4 regions of the Streptomyces agglomeratus genome follow, and region 1 is predicted to be linked to each of the others. Evidence: riboswitches for the same ligand, from Rfam matches in the RefSeq annotation. Region 1 holds a riboswitch; each other region holds the start of a gene.
The links. Region 1 has a riboswitch for cyclic di-AMP ahead of AS594_RS05765 (M23 family metallopeptidase). Riboswitches for the same ligand answer to the same signal wherever they lie in the genome.
Positions count from the first base shown of each region.

Region 1 (6,910 bases):
ACCTGTGGGCCAACGCGGCGGAGGGCCGCACTTACACGGACGAGGAAGCCGCCCACTGGACGGCCCTGGACCCCCTCTTCCCGTACAGCCGCCACCCGCACCGCTCCGCCGGTCTCCCCTGCCGGACCGGCGAGTCGGTGATCTCGGTGGACGGCGACGGCACGGTGCGCCGCTGCCACTTCGTCCGTGCCGAGCTCGGCAACCTCTACGACGGCTCGTACCGCCGGGCACTGCGCCCCCGCGCCTGCCCGCTCGCCGTCTGCGACTGCCACATCGGCTACGTCCACCTGGAGACGCTGCCGCTGTACGACGTGTTCGCGGGCGGCGTCCTGGAGCGCGTACCGGCCGCCGTCTCACAAGGGCAGCAGATCGGGCCGCTTCGCCTCGACGTGGTCACCCGATGACTCGCCGCGCAGTCGCCGCCCGATCCAGGGCACCAGGTGCTCCCGCGCCCACTGGATGTTGTCGCGGCGCGCCTCCAGTGAGTTGCGCGGGGCCATGGGCGGCCACGCCTGGTCCGGGTCGGCCGGTACGTCGAGGCCGAGCACCTGGGCGGCGCGCAGCGCGACGCGGGTGTGGCCCTCGGGCGAGAGGTGGAGCCGGTCGCCGTCCCACGCGCGCCTGTCCTGGACGGACTTGAGCGACCACAGGTCGAGCACCGGGCAGTCGTAGCGGTCGGCGACCGCCCGCACGTGCGCCGTGTACGTCGCGATCTTGCCGCGCAGATGACGCAGCACGGGAATGCCACGCGTGTCGAAGCCGGTGGTCACCATGACGGTGCCCACAGCGTCGGTGAGCTCCGCGACGGCCCGTTCGAAGCGCTCGGCGACGTCGTCGGGGTCGCTGCCCGGCCGGAGGATGTCGTTGCCTCCCGCGCAGAAGCTCACCAGGTCGGGAGCCAGTTCCTTCGCGCGCGGGACCTGCTCGGCCACGATCTGGTCGAGGAGCCGGCCGCGTACGGCGAGGTTGGCGTAGCGGAACGTGTGCTCGGGGACGCGGTCGTCGAGGAGTACGGCGAGCCGGTCGGCCCAGCCGATGAACGCACCGTCGGGTCCGGGGTCTCCGACGCCCTCGGTGAAGCTGTCGCCGATCGCCGCGTACGACCCGATGGTGCCCGCACTGAATGTTCTCGAATCGTCTGCCACGTCGGCACATCCTTCACTGGAGCGAGTGACCTACGCCACCGTAGGGACGGGTTGACGCGGCGTGAGATAAGACACCGGTCAAGATTCACCCAACCCGGAATAGACCGAAAACGCACGTACGCCCCCTTTTGCCGCCGCGTGTGGCTGCAAAAGAGGGCGTACGTGAGCGTTCAGGAACGCCCGGCCGACGCAGAAGGACGGATCAGACAGTGACGATCGACAGTGACTGATCGGACGGCGACTGGTCAGACAGTGGCTGATCAGATGGTGACGCCGTGGCCGCGGAGGTAGGCCAGCGGGTCGACGTCCGAGCCGTAGCCCGGGCCGGTGCGGATCTCGAAGTGCAGGTGCGGGCCGGTGGAGTTGCCCGTGCTGCCGGAGAGACCGATCTGCGTGCCGCCACCGACGCTCTGGCCGGCGGAGACGGCCAGCGAGGAGAGGTGGGCGTACTGCGAGTACCGGCCGTCGTTGTGCCTGATGACGACCTCGTTGCCGTACGAGCCGCCCCAGCCCGCGGAGACGACGGTGCCGGGGGCGACAGCCTTGACCGGGGTGCCGCTGGAAGCGGAGAAGTCGACGCCCGTGTGGTAACCGCTGGACCAGCTGCCGCCGGCGGCGCGGTACGGGGTGGTGACGCCCGCTGCGACCGGGGCGGTGAAGCCGGACCCGTTGCTCTGCGCGGCAGCGGCGGGAGCGGGGGCGGAGACCTGCTTCTCGACCTTCGGAGCGGCCTTCGGAGCAGCCTTGGGCGCGGCCTTCGCCGGGGCGGGCTTCGCGGGAGCCGCCTTGGCGGGGGCGGGCCTAGAAGGCGCCGCGGCCTCGCCGCCGATGGTCAGCTTCATGCCGGGCAGGATCAGCGAGGGGTTGCCGCCGACGACCTGACGGTTGTCCTCGTACAGCTCCTGCCAGCCGCCGCGCACGTCCTGCTCGTCGGCGATCTTCGACAGGTAGTCGCCGGAGACCACGGAGTACGTCCTGGTGGCGGTCTTCTTCTGCGGCGCCTTCTTCTGCGGAGCCGCCTTCTCGGCGACGTCGGAGGCGGCGCTCTTGCCGGCGGCGGCGGGAGCCGGGGCGGCCTTCTCCGCGGCGTTCGCGCCGGTGGCGGCGATGAGGGGAAGTGCGAGTACGGCTCCGCCCGTTCCGGCGGCGACGAAACCGCGCGTCAGCGGGTTGGACCTCGGGCGGCGGTGCTTACCCTTTGCGGGCATGGAACATTCCTCTCCGGCGCCTACGAGGTGAGCTGTCGGGTTCGGGCTGGAGATGCCCGGCCGCGCCGGTGCGCGACTTAACCCCAAGCCGGTCCGGACAATGGGACATCCGGAGACCGGCGTACTTACCTGGTTCCCCCGCTCCTGCCACGCGTGAGTGAGTGTGAGTGCGGATTCCGGGAGGTGGCAGGATTCGGCGGTCCACCCGGATTGACGGTGACCGTAAGCCGACGGGGCTGCCCCGTACAAGCCAGTCCATTCATTCCGCCATGGACCGGTGCGAATTCCTGAGGCAATTCCCGTCACCCTCCGTGGATTACGGATCTTTACGCCCCGGCCGTGAGCTGGCATTCGCACACGGCGCTTCACCACGCACTGTCACGAATATGATCCTGCTCACCCGCCTTCGGGCCATTTCCCTTGCACACAAGGGCAGTTAACGTGATATCGCCCGTTTCGCACCAACTGCCGCATACCTACCATCTTGCTGCCGTAAGGGGGTCAAATCCGCCGCAGCCGGAACACCGCCGCGTCGAGGTCCCCGCGCAGCGCGGTGCGCAGCCCCCGGTGGAGCAGGACCGAACCCCGGTGCACGGCGGACGTGTCGGGACAGGCGTACGCCGCACCCGGGTCCAGCCCGCGCAGGCGCAGCGGCGGCTGCTGTTCCCCGTAGTGCTGGGCCTGGAGCCAGGCGAGGACCACGACGTCGTCACCGCGCACGTACTGGACCGCGCTGAGTCCTCCGTCGGGTGCGCGCAGCCGGTACAGCTCGCCGTGCTGCACGACCGGCCTGATCTCCTTGTAGAGGTCCACCCACTCGCGCGCCTCGGCGATCTCGTCCTCCCCCCACCCGGTCAGATCGCCGCCGATGCCGAGCACGCCCGCCATCGCACTCACGAACCGGAAGCGCAGCGAGCTGACGCGTCCGTTGAGCTGCGAGTTGGGGCTGTCGGTGACCCACGCGGCCATCGCCCTGGCCGGGTGCAGCTGGCTGAATCCGTGCTGGATGGCCAGCCGGTCCAGCGGATCGGTGTTGTCCGAGGTCCACACCTGGTCGGTACGGGAGAGAATCCCGAGGTCGATCCTGCCTCCGCCGCCCGAGCAGGACTCGAAGGCCACGCCGGGATGCGCGGCCCGCAGCCGGTCGAGGAGCGCGTACAGAGCGTGCACGTGTTCGGTCCACAGCCGTTGCGGGTACGGTTCACCGGGCCAGCCCGCGTCGGTGAAGCAGCGGTTGAAGTCCCACTTCACGTAGTCGACCGGGGCGCTCGACAGCAGCCCGTCGAGCTGCTCCCAGAGGTATGCCTGGACGTCGTCCCGCGCGAGGTTGAGGACGAGCTGGTTGCGGAACTCCGTGCGGGTACGACCGGGATGGTGCTGCACCCAGTCGGGACGGGCTCGGTACAGATCGCTGTCGGCGTTGACCATCTCCGGTTCGACCCAGATCCCGAACCGCATGCCCAGCCCGTGCACTTCGTCCGCGAGCGGCTTCAGCCCTCCGGGGAAGCGGTCGGGATTCGGTGTCCAGTCGCCGAGCCCGGCGCGGTCGCTGACCCGCGCGCCGAACCACGCGTCGTCCACCACGAACAGCTCGACGCCGATGTCCGCGGCCCGTCGCGCCAGGGCGCGCTGCTGCTCCTCGGAGATGTCGAAGCCGGTCGCCTCCCAGGAGTTGTAGAGGACGGGCCGCGAGCGCCCGGCGTCGGGGATCACGTGGGCGAGCTGCCAGGCGTGCCAGGCGCGGCTCGCCCCGCCGAACCCGCCGTCGCTCCACAGCCCGGCGAAGACGGGCGTGGTGTACGTCCCGCCGGGAGCGAGCCGCAGCAGGCCCGAGTCGTCGTGTCCCGCCCCGCCGGTGATCTGCATCGTGCCGTCGGGCAGTTGCTGTACGGCGATGCGCCACGACCCGGACCAGCCGAGCGCGCAGCCGTACACCTCGCCGCTCTCCTCCGTGGCGCCCTCCGCGTCGAGGGCGACCCAGGGCAGGTGCTGGTGCCCGGTGTGGCCGCGCCGGCTGCCCAGGACCTTCTCGCCGGGAGCGAGGTCCGAGCGTACGAGCCGGGATTCGGCCGCCCACCGGCCGTGCAGCTGGCTCAGCCGCCACCGCTCGCGCCGGGGCAGCGTCCAGGCGGCCGCGTCGGCCCGCAGCAGCTCCAGGCCGAGAGCGCCGGCCGGCCCGTCGTGCGCGACGGTGGCCCACCGCTCGACGACGTCGGAGTCCGCGCGCATCCGGTAGTGCAGGGTGAGGCCGAGGTGGTGCACGGGGTCGGCGAAGCGCAGCCGCAGCTCGTCGCCGTCCGTGGCCGACCCGGTGTGCCGCCACTCGGTGCCGCGCACGGCGGGCGTACGGACGGACAGGGCGGGCCGTACGAAGCGGGGGCCACCCTCGACGGGGTACTCCTCGCGTCCGTCGAGCTGCGACTCGAAGGGCCAGTACGGCGGTGGGGGTTCGGCGGCGAGCGACTCGGCGTCGGCCAGGGAGATCCGTGGCCCCCAGTGCAGATGGACCAGCTCGTCGCGGTCGGTGAGGTGCAGCGCGTAGCTTCCGGCCGCCCCGGTGAGCAGCCACGTACGGCCGTTGCCGCCGGTCTCGATCATCAGGTCCCCCAGATCAGCACAGGTGCGATCATCTTGGTTCGTCCGGCTTCCCCGGTGCAATGACCGGCGTCGGCCGAGATGATTGCCCCGGGAACCCATGTCGTATCGTCGAATCGCGCCGAAGTCGGCGAGCAGCGCCGACGGCAGACTTCAGGAGCCCACGTGACACAGCAGCTGCCGCAGGTCCCGCCGACAGAGCCCGAGCCCGAGCCGGAGCTTGCCGCGGTGCGCAACTTCCGTGACGTGGGCGGCCTGCCGACGGTGGACGGGCGGCGGGTCCGGCACGGAGTGCTTTTCCGCAGCGGCCACCTGGCGCACGCCACGGCCGCCGACGCGGCGTTCCTCGGTTCGCTCGGCCTCCACACGATCTTCGACTTCCGCAATGAGGCGGACCAGAAGCTGGAGGGCCCGGACGTCGAACTGCCGGGGGTGCGCAACGTCAACCTGCCATTGACGGACCCGGCCGACGGCGCGGTGTTCTGGAAGATGGTCCGCGACGGGAACCTCGACGAGCTGCGCGAGATCCTCGCGGACGGCAAGGCCGCGGGCCGGATGTCGGCGACGTACCGGATGATCATCAAGGAGCGTACGGCCGAGCAGAGCCAGGTGCTGCACGCGCTCGCCGGCGAAGCCGTTCCCGCGCTGATGCACTGCGCGGCGGGCAAGGACCGCGCGGGCCTGTCCATAGCGGTGACCCTGCTGGCGGTCGGTGTCGAGCGCGAGGCCATCGAGGCCGACTACCTGAAGTCGAACGACCCGCACCGCCGCTACAAGGTGCACCGCAGCGACAGCTCGTCGACCGGGATGTCACCCGAGGTCATGGAGCTGCTCAGCCCGCTCTTCGAGGCGCGCGCGGAGTACCTGGCGGCCGCCTTCGAGACGATCGAGAAGACCTGGGGCACCACCGACCGCTACCTGACGGAAGGGCTGAACATCACTCCGGAGACCCGCGAGCGGCTGCGGACGCGCCTGCTCGACGAAGGCTGAGAGCAGCCCCCCGTCAGCGTTGGCCGCCGAGGGTGAAGAGCAGGTAGACGAAGGCCGCGAAGAGGTGGCCCGCGACGACGTAGACGAAGACGCGGACTGCAAGCCCCCGGGGGATCCTGTCCTCCACGAAGCGGCGGGCGGCGGCCTTCTCTTCCGGCTGCGGCATGTCAGGTCTCCTGGGGTAGGCACAGCCCGGCCGTGGCGCTCTGCATCAATGTGTGGACGAACAGCAGGTCGGCCCCGTCCGGGCCAGCGGCCGCGATGCGGTGCGGGGTCAGCGAGTCGTAATGCGCGCTGTCCCCGGCATCGAGCCGGTGGACGCTTTCGCCGAGTACGAGCCGCAGCCGTCCGGACAGGACGTACAGCCACTCCTCGCCGGGATGCACGCGCACCAGGTCGCCCTGCGCGCCGTACGGCACGTGCACCCGCAGCGCCTGCATGGCGCGTCCCGGCCCGCCGGCCCGGTGGTACGTCCAGCCGTCGGCCTCCCGTGCCTGCGCCTCGCCCGCGCGCAGTACGGCGTCCCGGTCCCCCGGGGTCTCGCCGAGGAGCGCGGAGACCGTCGTACCGTAGACCCGGGCCAGCGTGAGCAGCATCGGCAGCGACGGCTGGCGCTGTCCGGTCTCCAGACGCGACAGATGTGCGGGCGACAGCCCGGCGCGGCCAGCGGCCGCCTCCAGCGTCAGGCCGCTGTGCCGGCGCAGGTCGCGCAGGCGCGGGGCGACCGTGGGCAGTGCTCCCTCGGCCGGCTCTTCGAGGCGGGGTGTCATGCCTCCATTGGGCCAGAGGATTACCCGCGAGGCAAAAATTTTGCCTCAGAGGCAAAAGGCATCCTGGCCTCGGAGCCCGCCCCTAGCGGTTGCCGACCGCCTGCTTGATCAGGGCCTTGCCGAAGTCCCACATCAGACCGCCACCGCTGTGGGCGTCATCCATCACCTCGGTGAACGCCCCGACGAACCGGTCCACTTCCCG
Region 1 covers NZ_MEHJ01000001.1:1,394,915-1,401,824, forward strand. The annotation lists gene AS594_RS05755 (STM4011 family radical SAM protein) at 1-404, shown strand, start outside; gene AS594_RS05760 (SGNH/GDSL hydrolase family protein) at 354-1,145, opposite strand; gene AS594_RS05765 (M23 family metallopeptidase) at 1,406-2,353, opposite strand; cyclic di-AMP (ydaO/yuaA leader) riboswitch at 2,356-2,527, opposite strand; gene AS594_RS05770 (alpha-galactosidase) at 2,855-4,951, opposite strand; gene AS594_RS05775 (tyrosine-protein phosphatase) at 5,114-5,938, shown strand; gene AS594_RS44495 (DUF6126 family protein) at 5,952-6,104, opposite strand; gene AS594_RS05780 (helix-turn-helix domain-containing protein) at 6,106-6,708, opposite strand; gene AS594_RS05785 (aspartate aminotransferase family protein) at 6,791-6,910, opposite strand, start outside.

Region 2 (6,910 bases), 800 kb from region 1:
GCCCCGCGCCGACGACGGCGACCGAGCCGGGGCCGAGCAGGCGCTGCACGGAGCGGGACTCCGCGCGGTGCTCGCGGGCGCGCTGCACGGCGACGGAGCGGTCGGTCGGCTCCAGGTCGAATTCGAGGTGGACGACGCCGTCCTCGAAGCTGCGCTGCTGGGTGTAGCCCGCGTCCGTGAAGACCTTGATCATCTTGGTGTTGGCGGGCAGCACCTCCGCCATGAAGCGCCGGATGCCGCGCTCTCGGGCGACCGCGCCGATGTGTTCGAGCAGGGCGGAGGCGACACCGCGCCCCTGGTGCGCGTCCTGGACGAGGAAGGCGACCTCCGCGAGATCGGCCTCGGGGCCGGAGGAGGGGCGTCCCTGGGCGTTGATGCGGTCGTACCGGACGGTGGCGATGAACTCGCCGCCGACCGTCGCCGCAAGACCCACCCTGTCCACGTAGTCGTGGTGGGTGAAGCGGTGGACGTCCTTGGCGGAGAGCCGGGGGTACGGTGCGAAGAAGCGGTAGTACTTCGACTGGTCCGACACCTGCTCGTAGAAGCTGACCAGGCGTTCGGCGTCGTCGGCGGTGATGGGGCGGATCCGCGCCGTACCTCCGTCACGCAGCACCACGTCGGCTTCCCAGTGGGCCGGGTAGGCGTGGTGCCCGTGGTGATCCTGCGGGGCCTGCTCCAGCGGGGGCTGCATGACGAAAGCCTACGGGTCGCGGGCCCGCTCGGGGCAAGGCAGGCTGAGGGCCCTGTGCGCGGCCCGCGCGGGGCCGGGGTCGGGACCGCCGTGCGCGCCATGAGAGACTGGTCTAGACAACCGTTAGAACATGAAGGGCAACACCATGGTTGAGCGCCGTGTCACCGTCGGCTGGGCCGAAGGCCTGCACGCCCGACCCGCCTCCATCTTCGTTCGCGCCGCGACCGCCTCGGGTGTCCCCGTGACGATCGCCAAGGCCGACGGCAACCCGGTCAACGCCGCCTCCATGCTCGCGGTGCTCGGCCTGGGCGCGCAGGGTGGCGAAGAGATCGTGCTCGCTTCCGAGGCCGACGGCTCGGACGCCGCTCTCGACCGCCTCGCGAAGCTGGTCTCCGAGGGCCTGGACGAGCTTCCCGAGACCGTCTGACCACTCGTACCCCCGGGACGGCCCACTGGGCCGACCGGCGGACGGGCGACTTCTCGCGGAGGAGCCGCGGCATCCCGAATTTGGGTCGCCGCGGCTCTTTTCGTTGTACGCGCTATATGCGGAGGCGCGGGGCGGGAAATCCGGGCAGCACAATAAGGCCCCCCTGAATTCAACTCTCTTTGTATACGGCGTGCCTGTTAATAGCGGCCGCTCACGATGTTTTCGGCATGTTGCGAAGTCCTCACGCGCTCCTGCTCGCGCTTCGGAGCACCCGGCTGCCGCAGCCGGTGCGCCGCCACCGCCCGTTCGGTGTGCAGCGCCGTCAGCGCGCGGGCCCGTTCGGCGTCCCCGCGCGCCACGGCGTCGACGATCGCCCCGTGTTCCGCCCAGCACTCGGCGGGGCGGGCGGACTGCTCGACGGCGTACATCCACGCGATCTTGTGCCTGAGCTGCGTGAGCAGGGCGGTGAGGCCGGGGCTGCCCGACGCCTGGGCGAGCGTCTCGTGGAACCAGCCGCCCAGGGAGCGCAGATCCTCGCCCTGGCCCCGGCGGACCCGCTCCTGCCCCAGCCTGACCAGGCCGCGCAACACCTTGAGGTGCGCCTCGGTGCGCCGCTGGGCGGCGCGGGCGGCTCCCAGCGGCTCCAGCAGCGTCCGCACCTCGAGAAGGTCCGCCGCCTCCTGCTCGGTCGGCTCGGCAACGCAGGCGCCGGCGTGCCGGCGGGTGGTGACGAAGCCCTCGGACTCCAGCGTGCGCAGCGCCTCGCGCACCGGGACGCGGGAGACGCCGTAACGGCGCGCCAGCAGCTCTTCGGTGAGCCTGCTGCCGCGCGGGAACACACCGGAAACGATGTCGTCACGGATTGCCGTGCATACCGATTGCGCGGGAACGCGCATGACCGAACCTCCGCCTTGATCCCCGCAAAACGCGGTCGACCGACGCCTGTTCGGTGACTCTATTGCAGCATTCCGCGATTTCCGACGGGAGGCCGGAATTCATGGACTGCTTTTGGACATGAGGAAGGCCCCGGCGGGTGGGCCGGGGCCTTCCGTACGACTGACCGTCAGACGTTCACGCCGTGCGCGCGCAGGTACGCGACCGGGTCCATGTCGGAGCCGTACTCGGGGGACGTGCGGGCCTCGAAGTGCAGGTGCGGGCCGGTCGAGTTGCCGGTCGAGCCCGAGATGCCTATCTGCTGGCCGGGGGTGACGCTCTGGCCGACCGAGACGCCGAGGGACGACAGGTGGCCGTACTGCGTGTACGTGCCGCCGTTCATCCGGATGACGATGTTGTTGCCGTACGCCCCGCCCCAGCCGGCCTCGACGACGGTGCCGGCACCGACGGAGACGACGGAACTGCCGGACGCGGCACGGAAGTCGACACCGGAGTGGCTGCCGGAGGACCAGAGGTTGCCGCCGGTCTTGTAGCCGGTGGTCACGACGGAACCGGCGACCGGGAGGGTGTAGCTGCCCAGGCGCTTGCGCTCGGCCGCGCGGGCGGCGCGTTCCTCGGCCGCGCGCTCCTCGCGCTCCTTCTTGGCCCGTGCCTCGGCCTCGGCCTTGGCTCTCGCCTCCGCCTTGCGCTTGGCCTCGGCCTTGCGCTCGGCCTCCGCCTTGCGGGCCGCCTCCGCCTTGGCGGCGAGCTGCTTCTGCTGCTCGGCCTGGGCGGCGATCTGGTCGGCCAGGGAGTCGCCGATGACGATGGCCTGGGTCAGGCCGGTGTCCTGGACGGCGTCGGCGCTGATGCCGGTGTCTGCGGCGAGGGCTGGAGAGGTCAGACCTCCGATGACGCCGGTGGTCGCGAGGGCGGCGACGCCGGCCATGTTCGCGCCGGTGCGCGTCAGGCGGCTCGGACGACGGTGCTTCCCGGTGGCACGGGTGAACGCCATGAAGTGGCTGGTCCTTTCCTTCCTTCTCGCCTACCGGGTTAGCTGACGGGTTCGGAGCAGGAAGGTCTCCTACGGACCCCTGCCGTACGGCAGGACATCCGATTCACCCCAGGGACTGATTGGGTCCCCGGCTCCCCAGGCTCGCGCCTGACGGGGACTCGGCGATGGCTGCCCGGTGCCACGGATGCGGCTCACTGCTGACGGACAGCCGGACAGACGCTAAACGGGACATCTTTTAATCACCAAACAGACACGGTGTTTTGTAACGCACCCCACAGGCCAGACAGGCAACCTCCGCAACAAAACGGACATACGAGAAGGACCCCGGCAGCCTTTCGGCTCCCGAGGTCCCTCTATCTCCCGTTTTCGCGGGAATCGTGCGGTCGGTGCGGCGTCGACTCGTCAGCCGCTGACCACCGTCACGTCGCCGATGCCGAGCGCCCTGACGGGCTCCTCGATCCGCGAGGCGTCCCCTACGAGGACCGTGACCAAGTGGTCCTCGGGGAAGGCGCTGACGACCGCCGCGGTGGCCTCCACGGTGCCCGTCTCGGCGAGCCGGGCGTACATCTGGGCCTGGAAGTCGTCCGGCAGGTGCTGCTCGACCTGGTCGGCGAGCGTGCCGGCGACGGCCGCGGCCGTCTCGTACTTGAGCGGCGCGACACCCACCAGGTTCTGTACGGCGACGTCCCGCTCGGCGTCGGTGAGGCCCTCGGCCGCGAGGGTGCGCAGCACCTTCCAGAGGTCTTCGAGCGCCGGGCCGGTGGACTCCGTGTCCACGGAGCCGCTGATGGCCAGCATCGAGGCGCCCGATCCGTCCGGAGCGGAGCGCAGCACCTGGCCGAAGGCGCGCACGCCGTACGTGTAGCCCTTCTCCTCGCGCAGGACGCGGTCCAGGCGGGAGGTGAGCGTGCCGCCCAGGCAGTACGTGCCGAGGACCTGGGCCGGCCAGACGCGGTCGTGCCGGTCCGGACCGATCCGGCCGATGAGCAGCTGCGTCTGGACCGCGCCCGGGCGGTCGACGATGACCACACGGCCCGTGTCGTCGGCGGTCACCGGCGGTACGGGGCGCGGCTCGGCGCCGTCGCCCTTCCAGGCGCCGAGGGTGTCGGCCAGGATGGCGTCCAGGTCGGTGCCTTCGAGGTCGCCGACGATCACGGCGGTGGCGGTCGCGGGGCGTACATGCGCCACGTAGAAGGCCCGCACGGCGGCGGAGTCGATCTGCTGCACCGTCTCCTCGGTGCCCTGGCGCGGCCGCGACATACGGGAGGTCGCCGGGAAGAGCTCCTTGGAGAGCTGCTTGGCCGCGCGGCGGGACGGGTTGGCCGTCTCGTGCGGGATCTCGTCGAGCCGGTTGGCCACCAGCCGCTCGACCTCGCTGTCCGAGAACGCGGGGGCGCGCAGCGCGTCGGCGAGCAGGCCGAGTGCCTTGGGCAGCCGGGAGACGGGGACCTCCAGGGAGACCCGGACACCCGGATGATCGGCGTACGCGTCGAGCGTGGCACCGCAGCGCTCCAGCTCGGCCGCGAACTCCTCGGCGGAGTGCTTGTCGGTGCCCTCGGAGAAGGCGCGCGCCATGATCGTGGCGACGCCGTCGAGGCCCTCCGGCTCGGCCTCCAGGGGGGCGGCGAGGAAGACCTCGACGGCCACGACCTGCTGGCCGGGCCGGTGGCAGCGCAGCACGGTCAGACCGTTGGGCAGGGAGCCGCGCTCGGGGGCGGGGAAGGCCCACGGCGTGGGGGTGCCGGCCTGCGGCTGCGGGTGGAACTTCATGGTCACGGCTGCGGTGTCGGTCACTTGTCCGCTCCTTCCCGCGTCGCGGTCTCACCGGCGGCGGTGGTCGTGTCGTCGGCCGCGTCGGCGGCGTGTGTCGGCTCGTACACCAGGACCGCGCGGTTGTCCGGGCGCAGGCGGGCCTCGGCGGCGGCCTGGACCTCCTCGGCCGTGATGTCCAGGACGCGCTGCACGGCGGTCAGGGCGAGCTGCGGGTCGCCGAACAGGACGGCGTACCGGCACAGTTCGTCGGCGCGGCCCGCGACCGTACCCAGCCGGTCGAGCCACTCGCGCTCCAACTGGGCCTGCGCGCGCTCCATCTCCTCGGGCGTGGGGCCCTCGGCGGCGAAACGGGCCAGCTCCTCGTCGACGGCGCGCTCGATGTCGGGCACCTCGACCCCGGCCGACGTCTTCACGTCCAGCCAGCCGAGCGAGGGCGCGCCGGACAGGCGCAGCAGCCCGAAGCCGGCGGCGACGGCCGTGCGGTCGCGGCGGACCAGGCGGTTGTGCAGCCGGGAGGACTCGCCGCCGCCGAGGACGGTGAGCGCCAGGTCGGCGGCGTCGGCCTCGCGGGTGCCGTCGTGCGGCAGCCGGTAGGCGGCCATCAGCGCGCGGGCCGGGACCTCTTCGCGGATCTCCTCGCGCAGCTCCTCGCCGATGATGTCGGGCAGCGTGCCGTCGCGCGGCGGCTGCTTGCCGTCGTGGGACGGGATGGAGCCGAAGTACTTCTCGATCCAGGCGAGGGTCTGCTGGGGGTCGATGTCGCCGACGACCGAGATCACCGCGTTGTTGGGCGCGTAGTACGTACGGAAGAAGGCGCGCGCGTCTTCCAGGGTCGCCGCGTCCAGGTCGGCCATGGAGCCGATCGGCGTGTGGTGGTACGGGTGGCCCTCGGGGTAGGAGAGCGCGGTCAGCCGCTCGAAGGCGGTGCCGTACGGGACATTGTCGTACCGCTGCCGGCGCTCGTTCTTGACGACGTCGCGCTGGTTCTCCATCGACTCCTCGTCGAGCGCGGAGAGCAGCGAGCCCATCCGGTCGGCCTCGAGCCACAGAGCCAGCTCCAGCTGGTGGGCGGGCATCGTCTCGAAGTAGTTCGTGCGCTCGAAGCTGGTCGTGCCGTTGAGCGAACCGCCCGCACCCTGCACCAGCTCGAAGTGACCGTTGCCCTTGACCTGCGCCGAGCCCTGGAACATCAGGTGCTCGAAAAGGTGAGCAAGGCCCGTACGGCCCTTGACCTCGTGGCGCGAACCTACGTCGTACCACAGGCAGACCGCGGCGACCGGGGTCAGGTGGTCCTCGGAGAGCACCACGCGCAGGCCGTTGGCCAGCCGGTGCTCAGTCGCTGTCAGGCCGCCGGAACCGGCCTGCGCTGTGGCCGTGTGACCCATGGGCATGTACGTCCCTTCGATCGCGATATGGAGAAGTCCTGCCACTGTATGCAAGCTCACGGACACCTGGCGAAGTTCCCGGCCGGTGTACGCCCTCAGGGAACGCCCGAGTAGGCGCTACGGACGGGTCGAGGTCGGCGTTGTCAGTGCGCAGGTCCACAATGGTCGGCATCAGACCCAAGAACTCGCCCTACAGAACCGCGAAGGAGCCGCAGCCGCGATGGCCCGCCGCAGCACGAAGACCCCGCCGCCGGACGATGCGTTCGAGGAGAAGATCCTCGATGTCGACGTCGTCGACGAAATGCAGGGCTCCTTCCTCGAGTACGCGTACTCGGTGATCTACTCGCGAGCGCTGCCCGACGCCCGCGACGGCATGAAGCCGGTGCACCGACGCATCGTCTACCAGATGAACGAGATGGGGCTGCGTCCCGACCGCGGCTATGTGAAGTGCGCCCGCGTCGTCGGTGAGGTGATGGGCAAGCTGCACCCCACGGCGACGCGTCGATCTACGACGCGCTCGTGCGCATGGCGCAGCCCTTCTCGATGCGCCTGCCGCTCGTCGACGGACACGGCAACTTCGGCTCGCTGGGCAACGACGACCCGCCGGCCGCCATGCGGTACACGGAATGCCGGATGGCCGACGCCACGTCGTTGATGACGGAGTCGATCGACGAGGACACCGTCGACTTCAACCCGAACTACGACGGGCAGGAGCGCGAGCCCGTCGCGCTTCCGGCGGCGTACCC
Region 2 covers NZ_MEHJ01000001.1:2,196,276-2,203,185, forward strand. The annotation lists gene AS594_RS09170 (bifunctional acetate--CoA ligase family protein/GNAT family N-acetyltransferase) at 1-691, opposite strand, end outside; gene AS594_RS09175 (HPr family phosphocarrier protein) at 837-1,118, shown strand; gene AS594_RS09180 (GntR family transcriptional regulator) at 1,316-2,014, opposite strand; gene AS594_RS09185 (M23 family metallopeptidase) at 2,182-3,006, opposite strand; cyclic di-AMP (ydaO/yuaA leader) riboswitch at 3,019-3,180, opposite strand; gene AS594_RS09190 (M16 family metallopeptidase) at 3,409-4,776, opposite strand; gene AS594_RS09195 (M16 family metallopeptidase) at 4,797-6,170, opposite strand; partial or broken gene AS594_RS09200 (DNA gyrase/topoisomerase IV subunit A) at 6,385-6,910, shown strand, end outside.
Region 2: it holds a riboswitch for cyclic di-AMP, as region 1 does, so the genes downstream of both, AS594_RS09185 (M23 family metallopeptidase) here and AS594_RS05765 (M23 family metallopeptidase) in region 1, are expected to answer to the same signal.

Region 3 (6,910 bases), 1.9 Mb from region 1:
CGTGATCCGGGGCGGTGCGCGCGGGTACGTGACGAAGACGATCACGGGCACCGATCTGGTCGACTCCGTCTTCCGCGTGCAGGACGGCGACGCCGTCTTCTCGCCCCGGCTCGCGGGCTTCGTGCTGGACGCGTTCGCGTCGACGGACGCTCCGCCGATGGACGAGGACCTGGACCGGCTCACGCAGCGGGAGCGCGAGGTGCTGCGGCTGATCGCACGGGGTTACGCGTACAAGGAGATCGCGAAGCAGCTCTTCATCTCGGTGAAGACGGTCGAGTCGCATGTGTCGGCCGTACTGCGCAAGCTCCAGCTCTCGAACCGGCACGAGCTGACGCGATGGGCCACGGCGCGCCGCCTGGTCTGACCGTCACGCGGCCGCTTCCCACGCATCGGTAGCCGCGTTACGGGGCCACCGCGTCACAGCGCCGCCGCGTGACGGGTCACGACGTACCCGCGCCCGCGTCGGTCAGCGCGTCGCGGGCGTCCATGAGGGCGAAGCCGAGCAGGTTGAGGCCGCGCCAGGTGGTGGGGGACGCGGCGCGCGCGTCGTCGGCCGCGAGACCGATGCCCCAGATCCGGTCGAGTGGACTGGCTTCGACGAGGACGCGGTCCCGGGTGGCGAGGAGGTACTGGAGAAGGGCCTCGTGCTGACCGAACTTGGCGATGCCGGCGCGTACGACGATGCCGTAGCGGTGCTCGCGCCAGGTCCGCTCGTCGAAGTCGGAGATCCGGCGGCCGAGGGCCTTCGCCTCGGCGGGGTGTTCGGCACGGAGGATCGCGGCGGCGGACTTCGGGTCGTCGAAGAGCCATGCCTTGTGGGCCATCATGTAGTGCTCGGCGGAGCGGTACGTGTGCCCGTCCTCGGTGAATTCCACGGGCCACCACTGGCTGAGGCAGCCGGGCCCGGCGGCGGCGCCGCGGGTGGGCCGGTGGCCCCAGAAGTAGAGGTAGCGCGGGCGGTGCCGGTCACCGGCGGTCTGTTCCGCGGTGATGGCCTCCCCGACGGACCTGGGGAGGGGGATACGACGATCGCTGGGCATGGGCGCACCGTCCCACACCGGGGTCGGCCGCCTCAAGGCAATTGATCTCGGACGCGGCCAGGACATCGTCGGCGAGACCGAACGACTGGATCTGCGCGACGTGGTGCTGGTCGGGCACAGTTACTCGGGCATCCCGGTGGGCCGGGCCACCGAGCGGATCGGTGACTGGGCGGTGAGGCGGCACTCGCCCCACCGCCCGCGCTCAGTGCCGCCGGCCCCGCAGCCGCCCCAGCAGCTGCTTGGCCTGGCTGCGCTTGCGGGGGTCGGACGCCGCCCGGCGTGCCTGTGCGATCGTCCGGCGCCCCTGGGGGCTGCTCGCGTACTGCTTGATCCGGTTGATGATGCCCGGCATGGTGGCCCTCCGTTCACGGTTGTGGCGTGTGGCGCGCATGCGGCACGACGTGACATGACGCGCGTGCTCACCCGCGTGCTCTGCATACGTCGCCTACCCCGTCTCCAGGGTCCGAGACCTCCATGCCGCACCCGCATCCGGACGCACGGCCACCGGCGGAGCCCTAGGCCGGCCTCGTCGCTCCCGTGAACGGCATCTCGTCGATCGGCGCCACACGGACCGGGGCGCCGGGACGCGGCGCGTGGATCATCCGGCCGTCGCCGATGTAGAGGCCCACGTGGCTGATGCCGGAGTAGAAGAAGACCAGGTCTCCGGGGGCCAGCTCCGAGCGTGAGACGCGCCGGCCGGCGTTGATCTGCGTGTACGTCGTACGGGGCAGCGAGACGCCCGCCGCCCTCCAGGCCGCCTGCGTCAGGCCCGAGCAGTCGAAGGCGGACGGCCCCGTGGCGCCCCAGACGTACGGTTTGCCGATCGCTCCGTACGCGAAGGAGACCGCCTGCCCGGCGCGCGAGTTGGGCGCCGTCTGCGCCGGACCGGTGCGTCCGCCAGTCCGGTCGCTCCCGGAGATTCCGTCGGTCCGGTCGGTACGGTCGGTCCGGTCGGCACGGGAAGCGGCGGCGGGCGATGCGCCGTGGCCGTCCTGCCGTGCGTACTGCGCCCGCTGCTCGGCCGTGAGCCGGGACAGCAGGTTCTCGGCGGCGCCGATCTTGTCCTGGATCTTCGATCTGTGTCTCCGTAAGTCCTTCTGCTGCGCGGTGAGTTCGGCCAGCCGGTCGTCCGCCTCCGCCTTCAGCTGTGCGATCTCGCCCAGCTGCTGCCGGACCCCGGTGACGGCCGCGGCCTGCCGGTCGCCCGCACGGTCGGCGATCGCCGCACGTTCCAGGTACTCGTCCGGGTCGGACGTCAGCGCGAGCTGCACGGCCGGGTCGACGGCGCCGGTGCGGTACTGCGCGGTGGCGAGGGAACCGAGCGCGTCGCGCGTGGTGTTGAGGCGCTCGGTCCTGCGGGCGGCCTCGTCGCGCAGCTCGTCCAGTGCTTCGCCGGACCTGTCCGCCTTCTCCTTCACACCGTTGTACTTCTCGGTGGCGACCTCGGCGTCGTGGTAGAGCTGATCGACCTTCGCCTTCACCTGAGCGGGGGTGAGGGCGGGTTCCGCGTGCCCGACGCCGTCGAACGCCGTGGTGCTCGCCGCCCCGGCCAGCGCGAACGTGAGGGCGGTGCGTGCGGTGCTGCCGGTGAGCGTGCGCTGCTTGGGCTTTCGGTGCGTGGCCACGAGGGCGTCCACGTCCTTCCGTCCTGTACGTCGCTGTACGTCGAGCCGCTCGCACCCGACGGCGGCCCGCACAGGGGAGCGGGACCGCCGCCGGATTCTCGGCGGTGGTGGCCGACTGCCGCTCCGGGGAGGAACGGCGGTGGGGAGTCGGTCACCTGGGGAAGGACGCTAAACCTGGGGGTCACGGGGGAGCGGAGGGTTGACCGACAGTGCTCGAAATCGGCCTGCGTATGAGCGTGGTTGAAAAGCGGAATCGCGCCGGAAGCAAGCATTCCGCTCTGCCGTGACCAAAACTGCGATGCCACCCGAACCTGGCGTCGGGGCCTGCTATGGCCAGAGCTAGGCTCCGGTTCATGGACGTACTCATCAATGTCTTCGTCGGCCTGCACATCATCGGCATCGCCTCGCTGCTCGGCGGCTTCCTGACGCAGATGAAGGCGATGGGCTCCGGCACCGCCCGCTTCGTCCCGGCGATGCTGCACGGCGCGCTGACCATGCTCGTCACGGGCGTGGTGCTGGTGGGACTCAATCAGGCCGACGACCAGGCGGTGAACAACCTCAAGATCGGCATCAAGCTCGCCGTCCTGCTCGTGATCCTCGGGCTGGTGTACGTCAAGCGCGACGACGAGAAGGTCGAGAAGGCGGTCTTCGGGGCGGTCGGGGGACTGACCGTCGCCAACATCTTCATCGCGGTTCTCTGGACCTGAGGGCTGCGCACCGCCGCGTACCACCGGTCGCGGCGTGATTCCGGTGTTCGGATCACGCCGCGACCGGTGCCGGTGCTTCCCCGGATTCCCTACGCGGGGCGGACGCTGCCGTAGATCGGCATGTAGTAGATCGACTCCTCGCGGACGTACGCGCCGGGCTTCGGAGCGTGAATCATCTTGCCGCCGCCGATGTAGATGCCGACGTGGCTGATGTCGTCGTAGAAGAAGACGAGGTCACCCGGCTTGAGGTTGTCGGTCGCGACGCGGGTGCCGACGTTCACCTGGTCCCAGGTGGTACGCGGAAGATCGACACCGGCCGCCTTCCAGGCGCCCTGGGTCAGCCCGGAGCAGTCGAACGAGCTGGGGCCCGCCGCGCCCCAGACGTACGGCTTGCCGATCTGGGCGCGGGCGAAGGCGAGGACCTTCTCGGCCTTGGCGGCGTAGGCATCGGTGCCCGTTCCGGTGCCGGTGCCAGTTCCGGTGCCCGTGCCCGTGCCGGTTCCGGGAGTCGTGCCGGTGTCCGCGCCGCTGCCCGTACCCGTACCCGCCTCCGTTCCGCTCTCGTCCGCCTGTGCCTGCTCCCGCCGGCGCTCCGCCTCCGCCTCCGCCCTGGCCTCGGCCTCGGCTTCCGCCTTCGCCTTCGCCTCGGCCTTGCGCCGCGCCTCCGCCTCGCGCTTCTTCTCCAGCTCCGCGAGCCGCGCCTTCTCTCGCGCGCTCAGCCGCGACAGCAGATCGCGGGCCTCCGCGAGCTTGCGCTGCACGTCCTGCTTCGAGGACTTGAGCGTGGCCTGCGACTCCGTGAGGCTCTCCAGGCTCCGCGTCGCCTCGGCGCGCTTCTTCGCCGCCTCCGTCTGCTGCTTCTCGAAGTCGGTGACGTCCATCCGCTGGCGTTCCGTCATCCGGTCCATCAGCCGGTTCTGGTCGAAGTACGCCTGCGGGCTGTCCGCGAGGAGCAGCGCGGCGGTCGGGGTGACCGCCCCCGAGCGGTACTGCGCCGCCGCGTAGTTGCCGAGCTTGCGCCGCGCCTCGTTCAGCTTCCCGGTGCGATCGGCCACGGCGTCGAGCAGGCCGTCGACGGATTTGCGCTGCTGGTCCGTGGCCTCTTTGGCCAGGTTGTACTGCTGTGTGGCCGTGCCGGCCTGCCGGTAGAGGGCGTCGACCTTCTTCTGCACCTCTTCGACGGTCGGCTGGGGAGCCGTCGGCGCGGCGGGTGCCGCCCCCGCTGACTGGGCGAGCAGACCGACCGAGGCGATTGCGGCCGTGGTGATACCCAGTGCGGGTGCGGTCGTGCGTACTCGGGTCACCCGGGTACGCGGCTTGCGATGCGACGCCAAGGCCGGCATCTCCTTCCGTGGACCGCCTACCGGGTTAGCTGTCGGGTTCGGGCGGAACGGAAGGTGCCCTACGGTCCGCGGGACTGCGGACTGATTCACCCCAGGTCGTGCGCGTGGGTCCCCGGCTCCGAACTGCCTCTGGGCAGGCCGGATTAGGCGTGGACGGCACGCTCCGGCGCTGTTCGCCGGTGGGGGTACGAGCTGTCCGATCCGGCACGCTAGCCAAGGTTTATGACTGCTGGGAAGCCCGATGTTCGATATGCCCGATACATTTCCGTTACATGGCCGAGTTGGTCCCGTTGCGTGCTCCGTGCGCGCCACCCAGTGACGACCGCCGGGGGCGCGTGCGCAAGGTCACACCCGGCGGCCGCGGGCGAACGGGCGTGGCGGCGCCGGGCTTCCTCCGGTCCGGCCCCCGGTCGCGGGCTGCCGCTGGTGGGAATCCGGGGCGGGCTGTCGGTGGTCCCGCCTAAGCTTGGTAGACGATGAGCAGCCTCTTTGACGACAGCTTCCTGGCCGATCTCCAGCACACGGAGTACGCAAAGGACACAGCCCCGCCGCCCCCCGAGGAGCACGCCCCGGAGGAGGTCCCGCACGACCTCTTCGGGGGTGCCTTCGACGCGCCCCCGGCGCCCAGGGACGCGCACTACAGGGACGGCGCGCCGCGCCCCGTCGTGGACGCCGCCGCGCTGCTCGACGGGCTGAACGAAGAGCAGCGCGCCGCCGTCGTGCACGCCGGATCGCCGCTGCTCATCGTGGCCGGCGCCGGCTCCGGCAAGACCCGCGTCCTGACCCACCGGATCGCGTACCTGCTGGCCAAGCGGGGTGTGCACCCCGGCCAGATCCTCGCGATCACCTTCACCAACAAGGCCGCCGGCGAGATGAAGGAGCGCGTGGAGCAGCTCGTCGGCCCGCGCGCGGGCCACATGTGGGTCTCCACCTTCCACAGCGCCTGCGTGCGCATCCTGCGCCGGGAGTCGAAGAAGCTCGGCTTCACGTCCTCGTTCTCGATCTACGACGCCGCCGACTCGAAGCGCCTGATGGCACTCGTCTGCCGCGATCTGGACCTCGACCCGAAGCGCTTCCCGCCGAAGGCGTTCAGCGCCAAGGTCTCGAACCTGAAGAACGAGCTGATAGACGAGGAGACCTTCGCGGGTCAGGCCGCCGACGGCTTCGAGAAGACGCTGGCGCAGGCGTACGCGATGTACCAGGCACGGCTGCGTGAGGCCAACGCCCTGGACTTCGACGACATCATCATGACCACGGTGCACCTGCTCCAGGCGTTCCCGGACGTCGCCGAGCACTACCGGATGCGCTTCCGGCACGTCATGGTCGACGAGTACCAGGACACCAACCACGCTCAGTACACGCTCGTACGCGAACTGGTGGGCCCCTCGGGCGAGGGCCGGTCGCCCGGCGAGCTGTGCGTGGTGGGCGACGCCGACCAGTCGATCTACGCCTTCCGCGGCGCGACGATCCGCAACATCCTCCAGTTCGAGGAGGACTACCCGGACGCGAAGACGATCCTGCTGGAGCAGAACTACCGCTCCACGCAGACCATCCTCACCGCCGCCAACGCCGTCATCGAGCGCAACGAGAACCGCCGCCCGAAGAACCTGTGGACCGAGGCCGGCGCCGGCTCCCTGATCACCGGGTACGTCGCGGACACCGAGCACGACGAGGCGCAGTTCGTCGCCGAGGAGATCGACCGGCTGACCGACGCGGGCGACGCGAAGGCCGGCGACGTCGCCGTCTTCTACCGTACGAACGCCCAGTCCCGTGTCTTCGAAGAGATCTTCATCCGCGTCGGGCTGCCCTACAAGGTCGTCGGCGGCGTCCGGTTCTACGAGCGCAAGGAGGTCCGGGACGTCCTCGCCTACCTGCGCGTCCTGGCCAACCCCGAGGACACCGTTCCGCTGCGCCGCATCCTGAACGTACCGAAGCGGGGCATCGGCGACCGGGCCGAGGCGATGATCGACGCGCTGTCGCTGCGCGAGAAGATCAGCTTCCCGCAGGCGCTGCGGCGCGTGGACGAGGCGTACGGCATGGCGGCCCGCTCGGCGAACGCCGTGAAGCGCTTCAACACGCTGATGGAGGAGCTCCGTACGATCGTCGAGTCCGGCGCCGGGCCCGCCACGGTCCTCGAAGCCGTCTTCGAACGGACCGGTTACCTCGCCGAGTTGCAGGCGTCGACCGACCCGCAG
Region 3 covers NZ_MEHJ01000001.1:3,320,033-3,326,942, reverse strand. The annotation lists gene AS594_RS14135 (LuxR C-terminal-related transcriptional regulator) at 1-364, shown strand, start outside; gene AS594_RS14130 (NADAR family protein) at 441-1,040, opposite strand; partial or broken gene AS594_RS47925 (alpha/beta hydrolase) at 1,099-1,218, shown strand; gene AS594_RS44670 (hypothetical protein) at 1,243-1,392, opposite strand; gene AS594_RS14125 (C40 family peptidase) at 1,556-2,665, opposite strand; gene AS594_RS14120 (hypothetical protein) at 3,019-3,372, shown strand; gene AS594_RS14115 (C40 family peptidase) at 3,462-4,715, opposite strand; cyclic di-AMP (ydaO/yuaA leader) riboswitch at 4,714-4,875, opposite strand; gene pcrA (DNA helicase PcrA) at 5,192-6,910, shown strand, end outside.
Region 3: it holds a riboswitch for cyclic di-AMP, as region 1 does, so the genes downstream of both, AS594_RS14115 (C40 family peptidase) here and AS594_RS05765 (M23 family metallopeptidase) in region 1, are expected to answer to the same signal.

Region 4 (6,910 bases), 3.3 Mb from region 1:
GGCCCCAATTCCTTGTGAAGAACTTCACGAAGTTCCTTCGTCAGGCGATGGACCAAGCGATTCCGTCGAGGATGTCGTGCTCGCTGACCACGACTTCGCGGGCTCCCGTGCGCTCCATGATCTCCAGCAGCACGAGCGCTCCGGCCCCGATCACATCGACCCGGCCGGGGTGCATGACGGGGATCGCGGCCCGCTCGTCGTGGGTCGCGGCGAGCAGGTCGCCGGTGATCTCCCGGACGCGCTCGTACGGGACGCGGGAGTGGTGGATGGCCGCCGAGTCGTACGCCTGGAGGCCGAGCGCGATCGCGCCCACGGTCGTCACCGATCCCGCCAGCCCCACGAGGGTGTGCGCCTCGCGCAGCGGCACCGTCTCCTCGGCGAGGTCGAGCGCGGCGCGGATGTCGTCCCGTATGGCGGCGATCCGGCCGGGGTCGGGCGGGTCGCTGACGACGCCGTCGCGCACGAGGTGGCGCTCGGTCATCCGTACGCAGCCGATGTCGACGGAGCGGGCGGCCCGAACGTGGTCGTCACCGACGACGAACTCGGTGGAGCCGCCACCGATGTCCACGACGAGGTAGGGCCCGGCCAGGTCGTCGCGGCCGGTCAGCTCCTTGGTGGCGCCGGTGAAGGAGAACTCGGCCTCCTGGTCACCGGTGATGACCTCGGGCTCCACGCCCAGGATGTCGAGGACGCCCCGTACGAACTCGTCACGGTTGGCGGCGTCGCGGGAGGCGGACGTGGCGACGAACCTGATCCGCTCGGCGCCGTGCGCCTTGATGGCCCCGGCGTACTCGCGGCAGGCCGCGAACGTGCGCTCCAGCGCCTCGGGGGCCAGGCGGCCGGTGCGGTCGACGTCCTGGCCGAGGCGGACGATCTGCATGCGTCGGTCCATCTCGGCGAGCTCACCGGTCGCGGGGTCCGCGTCGGCGACGAGCAGGCGGATGGAGTTCGTACCGCAGTCGATGGCGGCGACGCGGGTGCGGGTCACTTGGCGTCCTCCTGGGCTGCCCCGTCCGTCGTGTTCGGCACGCACGGTGTCACGCACGGGCCCTTCGCCCACCACTCCGGCAGCAGCGCCAGCGCCTCGTCGCCGAACGGGTTCACGCCGGGGCCGGCCGCCAGCGCGTGGCCGACCAGGACGTGCAGGCACTTCACCCGGTCCGGCATGCCGCCCGCGCTCGGGAAGCCCTGGAGCACCTCGATCGCGTCGCGGCGCCGGATGTAGTCCTCGTGGGCGGCGCGGTAGGCGGCGGCCAGCTCCGGGTCCTCGGAGAGGCGGTCCTGCATCTCCTTCATCAGGCCCGAGCCCTCCAGCGTGCCGATCGCGCCGGACGCGCGCGGGCAGGTGAGGTAGTACAGCGTCGGGAACGGCGTGCCGTCCTCCAGCCGCGGGGCCGTCTCGACCACGTCCGGCTGACCGCAGGGGCAGCGGTGCGCGATGGCGCGCAGCCCGCGCGGCGGGCGGCCCAGCTGCTGCTTGAAGGCGTCGATGTCCGCCTCGGTGGGCTCGGTGCGCGGGGTGGTCGGGGGTGCGGCGTCCATGCGTGCGTTCGTGCCTTCGTGTTCGGTGGCGAGTGGTGAGTGGTGAGGGTGCTTACTGGTTGCCCGTGCGGTCGGCCTTGTCGACGCCGTCCCAGAGGTTCGTGTACCAGGGGCGGTCGGCGGCCCCCTGGTCTTCGCGGCGCCTGTCGCGGGCGCCCGGGTCGTAGACGGTGTAGCCCGTCTCGCCCGGCCGTACGAGGTGGAGGTGCTCACGGGCCAGGCGCTCGATGTACGCGTCGTCCTTGAGCCGGGCCTTCTCGTCGCGCAGCTCCTCGACGCGCCGGCCCGCCTCGCGCATCTTCCGCTGCTGGTCGGCGATCTCGCCGCGCTGCGACACGTACTGCCGCATCGGGTAGGCGAGCGCCACGACCAGGGAGCACACGACGAGGACGAGCAGCGCGGCCCGGCCGGTGAGCCGGGAGCGGTGCGCCTGACGGCGGGTCTGCGAGCGGTAGACACGGGCGGCGGTCTGCTCGCCGAGCAGCCGAAGCCTGGTCGCAGTGGAGAACCGGTCCCGGTCCTTCCCGGCCATGTCTCCGCCTCCCCTTATACGCGCGTACGTCCCCGCACACGGTACGGGACCGGGTGCGGGGACGTACGGAGGCTGGGGTCTTCAACCCTTGCCGCGACGGTTCCTTGCTGCGTCTATCCCTTGAAGCGGGGGAAGGCGCTGCGGCCCGCGTACACGGCCGCGTCGTCGAGGATCTCCTCGATGCGCAGCAGCTGGTTGTACTTGGCGACGCGCTCGGAGCGGGCCGGGGCGCCGGTCTTGATCTGGCCGCAGTTGGTGGCGACGGCGAGGTCGGCGATGGTGACGTCCTCGGTCTCACCGGAGCGGTGCGACATCATGCACTTGAAGCCGTTGCGCTGCGCCAGCTCGACGGCGTCCAGGGTCTCGGTCAGCGAACCGATCTGGTTGACCTTCACGAGCAGCGAGTTGGCGGCGCCTTCCTCGATGCCGCGGGCCAGGCGCTCCGGGTTGGTGACGAAGAGGTCGTCGCCGACGATCTGGACCTTGGTGCCCAGCTTGTCGGTGAGGACCTTCCAGCCGGCCCAGTCGTCCTCGAAGAGCGGGTCCTCGATGGAGACGAGCGGGTACGCCGCGACGAGCTCCTCGTAGTACTCCGTCATCTCGGCGGCCGAGCGGGACTTGCCCTCGAACTCGTACGAGCCGTCCTTGTAGAACTCGGACGCGGCGACGTCGAGCGCGAGCGCGATCTGCTCACCGGGGACGTAACCGGCCTGCTTGATGGCCTCGAGGATGAGGTCGAGCGCGGCGCGGTTGGAGTCCAGGTTCGGGGCGAAGCCGCCCTCGTCGCCGAGGCCGGTGGACAGGCCCTTGGACTTCAGGACGGACTTGAGGGTGTGGTAGACCTCCGTGCCCCAGCGCAGGGCCTCGGAGAACGACTCGGCGCCGATCGGCGCGATCATGAACTCCTGGATGTCGACGTTGGAGTCCGCGTGCGACCCACCGTTGAGGATGTTCATCATCGGAACGGGCAGCAGGTGCGCGTTCGGGCCGCCGAGGTAGCGGAACAGCGGCAGGTCGGACGCCTCGGAGGCGGCGTGCGCGACGGCGAGGGAGACGCCGAGGATGGCGTTGGCGCCGAGGGACGCCTTGTTCTCGGTGGCGTCCAGGTCGAACATGGCCTGGTCGATCAGGCGCTGCTCGGTGGCGTCGTAGCCGACGAGCTCCGGGCCGATCTGCTCGATGACGGCGAGGACGGCCTTCTCGACACCCTTGCCCTGGTAACGGTTCGGGTCACCGTCGCGAAGCTCAATGGCCTCGAACGCTCCGGTGGAGGCACCGGACGGAACAGCAGCACGACCGGTGCTGCCGTCGTCGAGGCCGACCTCGACCTCGACCGTGGGGTTGCCTCGGGAGTCCAGGATTTCCCGGGCTACGACGACGTCGATGGACGGCACGAGCATCTCCTTCTGGGATGTGACGCTAGGGGTGCAGGGTCACTTTCGCCTTGCGGCAAGAGCCTAACCGGCCCGGGGGCGTCGGCGGCCCTTCGCCCGCCCCCTGGGACGAGAAGAGGCCCGAATACCCGCATTGGGGACGTAACTCTTGGACGCCTTGGCGGGGCGACGCGACCTACTGGGCAGTAATGGCGAAACCCCGGCCCGGCGCGTACGGGGGGAACGCGCCGGGCCGGGGTGCTCAGGGGGTGATGGCGGGTCAGCTCAGGTGGAGCTGCTGGCCCACGTAGATGACATCGGCGTCGTCGACGATGTCCTTGTTCAGCTCGAACAGCTTCTCCCAGCCGCCCTTGACCTTCTTCGCCTCGGCGATCTTGCCGAGGGTGTCGCCGGACTTCACCTTGTACTCGCCGTCGCCCTTCTCGAAGGACTTCGGCGCGGCGGGCTTCGCGGCCTCGGCCTTGGGCGCGGAGCGGACCTCACTGCGCGAGGCGGGCTGCTCCGCGGCGCGCGGGGCGGCCTGCTGCTGCGGCTGCTCCTGCTTCTGGCTCTGCGAGGAACCGGAGGTGTCGACGCCCGGGTCGACACCGTCGTTGGTCAGGCCACCGGCGCCTGCGCACGCCCAGGCACCCGGGCCCTGCATGTCGAGAAGCTTCTCGGCGGTGGCGATCTGCTGCGCCTTCGACGCCTTGTCGGCGGTCGGGGCGTACTGCGTGCCGCCGGCGGCGGCCCAGCTGGAAGCGGAGAACTGCAGACCGCCGTAGTAGCCGTTGCCCGTGTTGATGGACCAGTTGCCGCCCGACTCGCACTGGGCGACAGCGTCCCAGGTCTCGACGGAGGCGGCGGAGGCCGACGTCGCGCCCATCAGCGGGACGGCGACAGCGGCACCGGCGACGCCGGCGAGCGCTGCGAAACGAGCGGCCTTGGACGGGCGACGGTGCTTGGCGTTGCTGGAAAACAGCATGCGACATCTCCTCACCGACGCCTACGAGGTGAGCTGTCGGGTTCGGGCCAATGAGTGCCCGGCCGCGCGACTCGCGTCGCGCGCCTTAACCCCAAGCCGGTTTCCGTACGTCTTCCGACGTCCGGCCCCCGGCGCCTACCTGGGTCCCCCGCTCCTGCCTACGGCGCTTTACGCGTCAGTTCCCCCCGGCCGCCGGCAGGATTCGGCGTGACGGTCGACGGGGCCCGCGGTGGCGAGCGGTCCGACCGTAATCACATGAGCCCTTGATGTTCAAAAAGGCTCATCAGGGATATATCGCCCCTGTGCGCCCCTTCCCGCCCCTCATCGGCGCAGGTCAGGAGCGGCGCGGCCGGATTGCCGGGGTCAGGGGGGCGAGTTGAGGCAAAGAGACCCTTGTCTCACTTGCTTCTATGCGGACAAAGTGGCCTTAACCGCCCCCAACTACCCCCGAAATCACCCCAGATCGAGGCTCTGGCCAGGGAGGATGAGGTCGGGGTCGGAGCCGACCGTCTTCTCGTTCGCGGCGTAGAGCGCCGTCCAGCCGCCGCTCAGGTCGTGCGCGTCGGCGATGGCCGAGAGACTGTCGCCGTCGCGGACGGTGTAGCTGCCGTCCTTGGCGCCGACGGCGGCCTTGGTGTCGGCAGGATCACGTGTCGATCCGTCACCTCGCGAGGCGTGGCGGCCCGATTCGCGCTCGATGCCCGATACGCCGGGTACGGCGTCGAAGCTTTCTGGCGCCTCTTCGCCGCGGTGCTTGCCCTTGGGCGCGCCCTCCTGGGTGGCGGGCGGCGCGGGGGACTTGGAGGCCCCGCCCGGCTCCTCGGAGGTACCGGGAGCGCCGGACCCCTTGGACGCCTCGGACGCGGGAGGCGTGGCGGGCTCGGCGGTCTTCGCGGACCCCGACCCCTTCTTGCCCGCGCCGGCGGACGCGTCGGCCTTCGGCGCCGCCGGCTCCGGGCTCTGAGAACCCTCGGGAGCGGCGTCCGACGTGTCGGCCTTGGGCTCGGCGTCCGTACCGGCGCTCGCGCCGTCTGCGGACGCGGCGTCGTCACCCTCCGTCAGGCCGGAGATGAGCGCGCAACTGGGCCACGCCTGGGGGCCCTGCTCCGCGAGCACCTTCTCGGCGACCTGGATCTGCTGGGAGCGGCTGGCGAGGTCGGCGCGCGGCGCGTAGGCCGTACCGCCGAACTTCTGCCAGGTCTCCGGGGAGAACTGGAGTCCGCCGTAGTAGCCGTTGCCGAGGTCGGCGCTCCACATGCCGCCGCTCTCACAATCGGCGACCCGGTCCCAGGTCGTGGCTTCGGCAGCGGACGCGCCGCTCGCGCCGAGCAGCGGGATGGCGATGGCCGATCCGGCGACTCCTGCCGCGACGACGAGAGCCGGAGCCTGACGGGGGCGGCGGTGTCTACCGTTCCCGGAGCGCATGCGGTTGCCTTTCGAGTGACGGCTGAGGTTGACGGTGAACGTAGCGGTACTCGAACGTTTGTCACAAGTCGATGCAGCGCAGATCACGTGAAGGTCTCGAAATGACACAGCGTCACTTTCGCTCCGTACCGAATGTGACGGGTAGGGTGCGCAGTCCGCGCATGATCAGGCCGCCCCGCCACCGCAGATCGTCAGGGTCCGCCGCGAGTCGCAGGTCGGGAAGACGCCGCAGCAGCGTCGCGATCGCCGCCTGCCCTTCGAGCCGGGCCAGCGGGGCGCCGAGGCAGTAGTGGATGCCGTGCCCGTAGCCGAGGTGCTGGTTGTCGCGGCGCGAGAGGTCGAGCGTGTCGGGCTCGCTGAAGCGCTCGGGGTCCCGGTCGGCGGCGGCCAGTACGACGAGCACCGGATCGCCGGCGGCGATGTCCCGGCCGCCGAGGGTCAGCGGCTCGGTGGCGTACCGCCAGGTCGCGAGCTCCACCGGCCCGTCGTAGCGCAGCAGTTCCTCGACGCCGGTGGCGAGCAGCTCCGTATCGCCTTCGGCCAGAGCGCGCTGGAGGCGCTCGCGCTGCTCCGGATGCCGCAGCAGCGCGTACACGCCGTTGCCGATGAGATTGACCGTCGTCTCGAATCCGGCGAACAGCAGGATGAAGGCCATCGCCGCCGCCTCGTTCTCGGTGAGGTGCTCGCCGTGGTCGCTGGCGCGGATGAGTCCCGAGATGAGGTCGTCGCCCGGCTCTTCCCTTTTGCGGTGGATGAGCTCGGCGAGGTAGTTGCGCATCTTCTTGACCGACCGCGCCACTCCCCCGCGCGGCCCGCCGCCGTGCCGGATCATCATGCCGGCCCAGTCGCGGAAGTCGTCCTGGTCCTCGCGCGGTACGCCGAGCAGGTCGCAGATCGCGTAGATGGGGAGCGGGAAGGCGAAGTCATGGATCAGATCCGCCTCGCCCTTCTCCGCGAAGGCGTCGATGAGCTGGTCGGTCAGCTCCTGCACCCGCGGCGCGAACTCGGCCACCGTGCGCGGGGTGAACGCCTTCGACACCAGCCGCCGCAGGC
Region 4 covers NZ_MEHJ01000001.1:4,734,097-4,741,006, reverse strand. The annotation lists gene AS594_RS20660 (Ppx/GppA phosphatase family protein) at 41-988, opposite strand; gene AS594_RS20655 (DUF501 domain-containing protein) at 985-1,542, opposite strand; gene AS594_RS20650 (FtsB family cell division protein) at 1,595-2,074, opposite strand; gene eno (phosphopyruvate hydratase) at 2,188-3,474, opposite strand; gene AS594_RS20640 (LysM peptidoglycan-binding domain-containing protein) at 3,728-4,432, opposite strand; cyclic di-AMP (ydaO/yuaA leader) riboswitch at 4,436-4,608, opposite strand; gene AS594_RS20635 (LysM peptidoglycan-binding domain-containing protein) at 4,886-5,857, opposite strand; gene AS594_RS20630 (cytochrome P450 family protein) at 5,970-6,910, opposite strand, start outside.
Region 4: it holds a riboswitch for cyclic di-AMP, as region 1 does, so the genes downstream of both, AS594_RS20640 (LysM peptidoglycan-binding domain-containing protein) here and AS594_RS05765 (M23 family metallopeptidase) in region 1, are expected to answer to the same signal.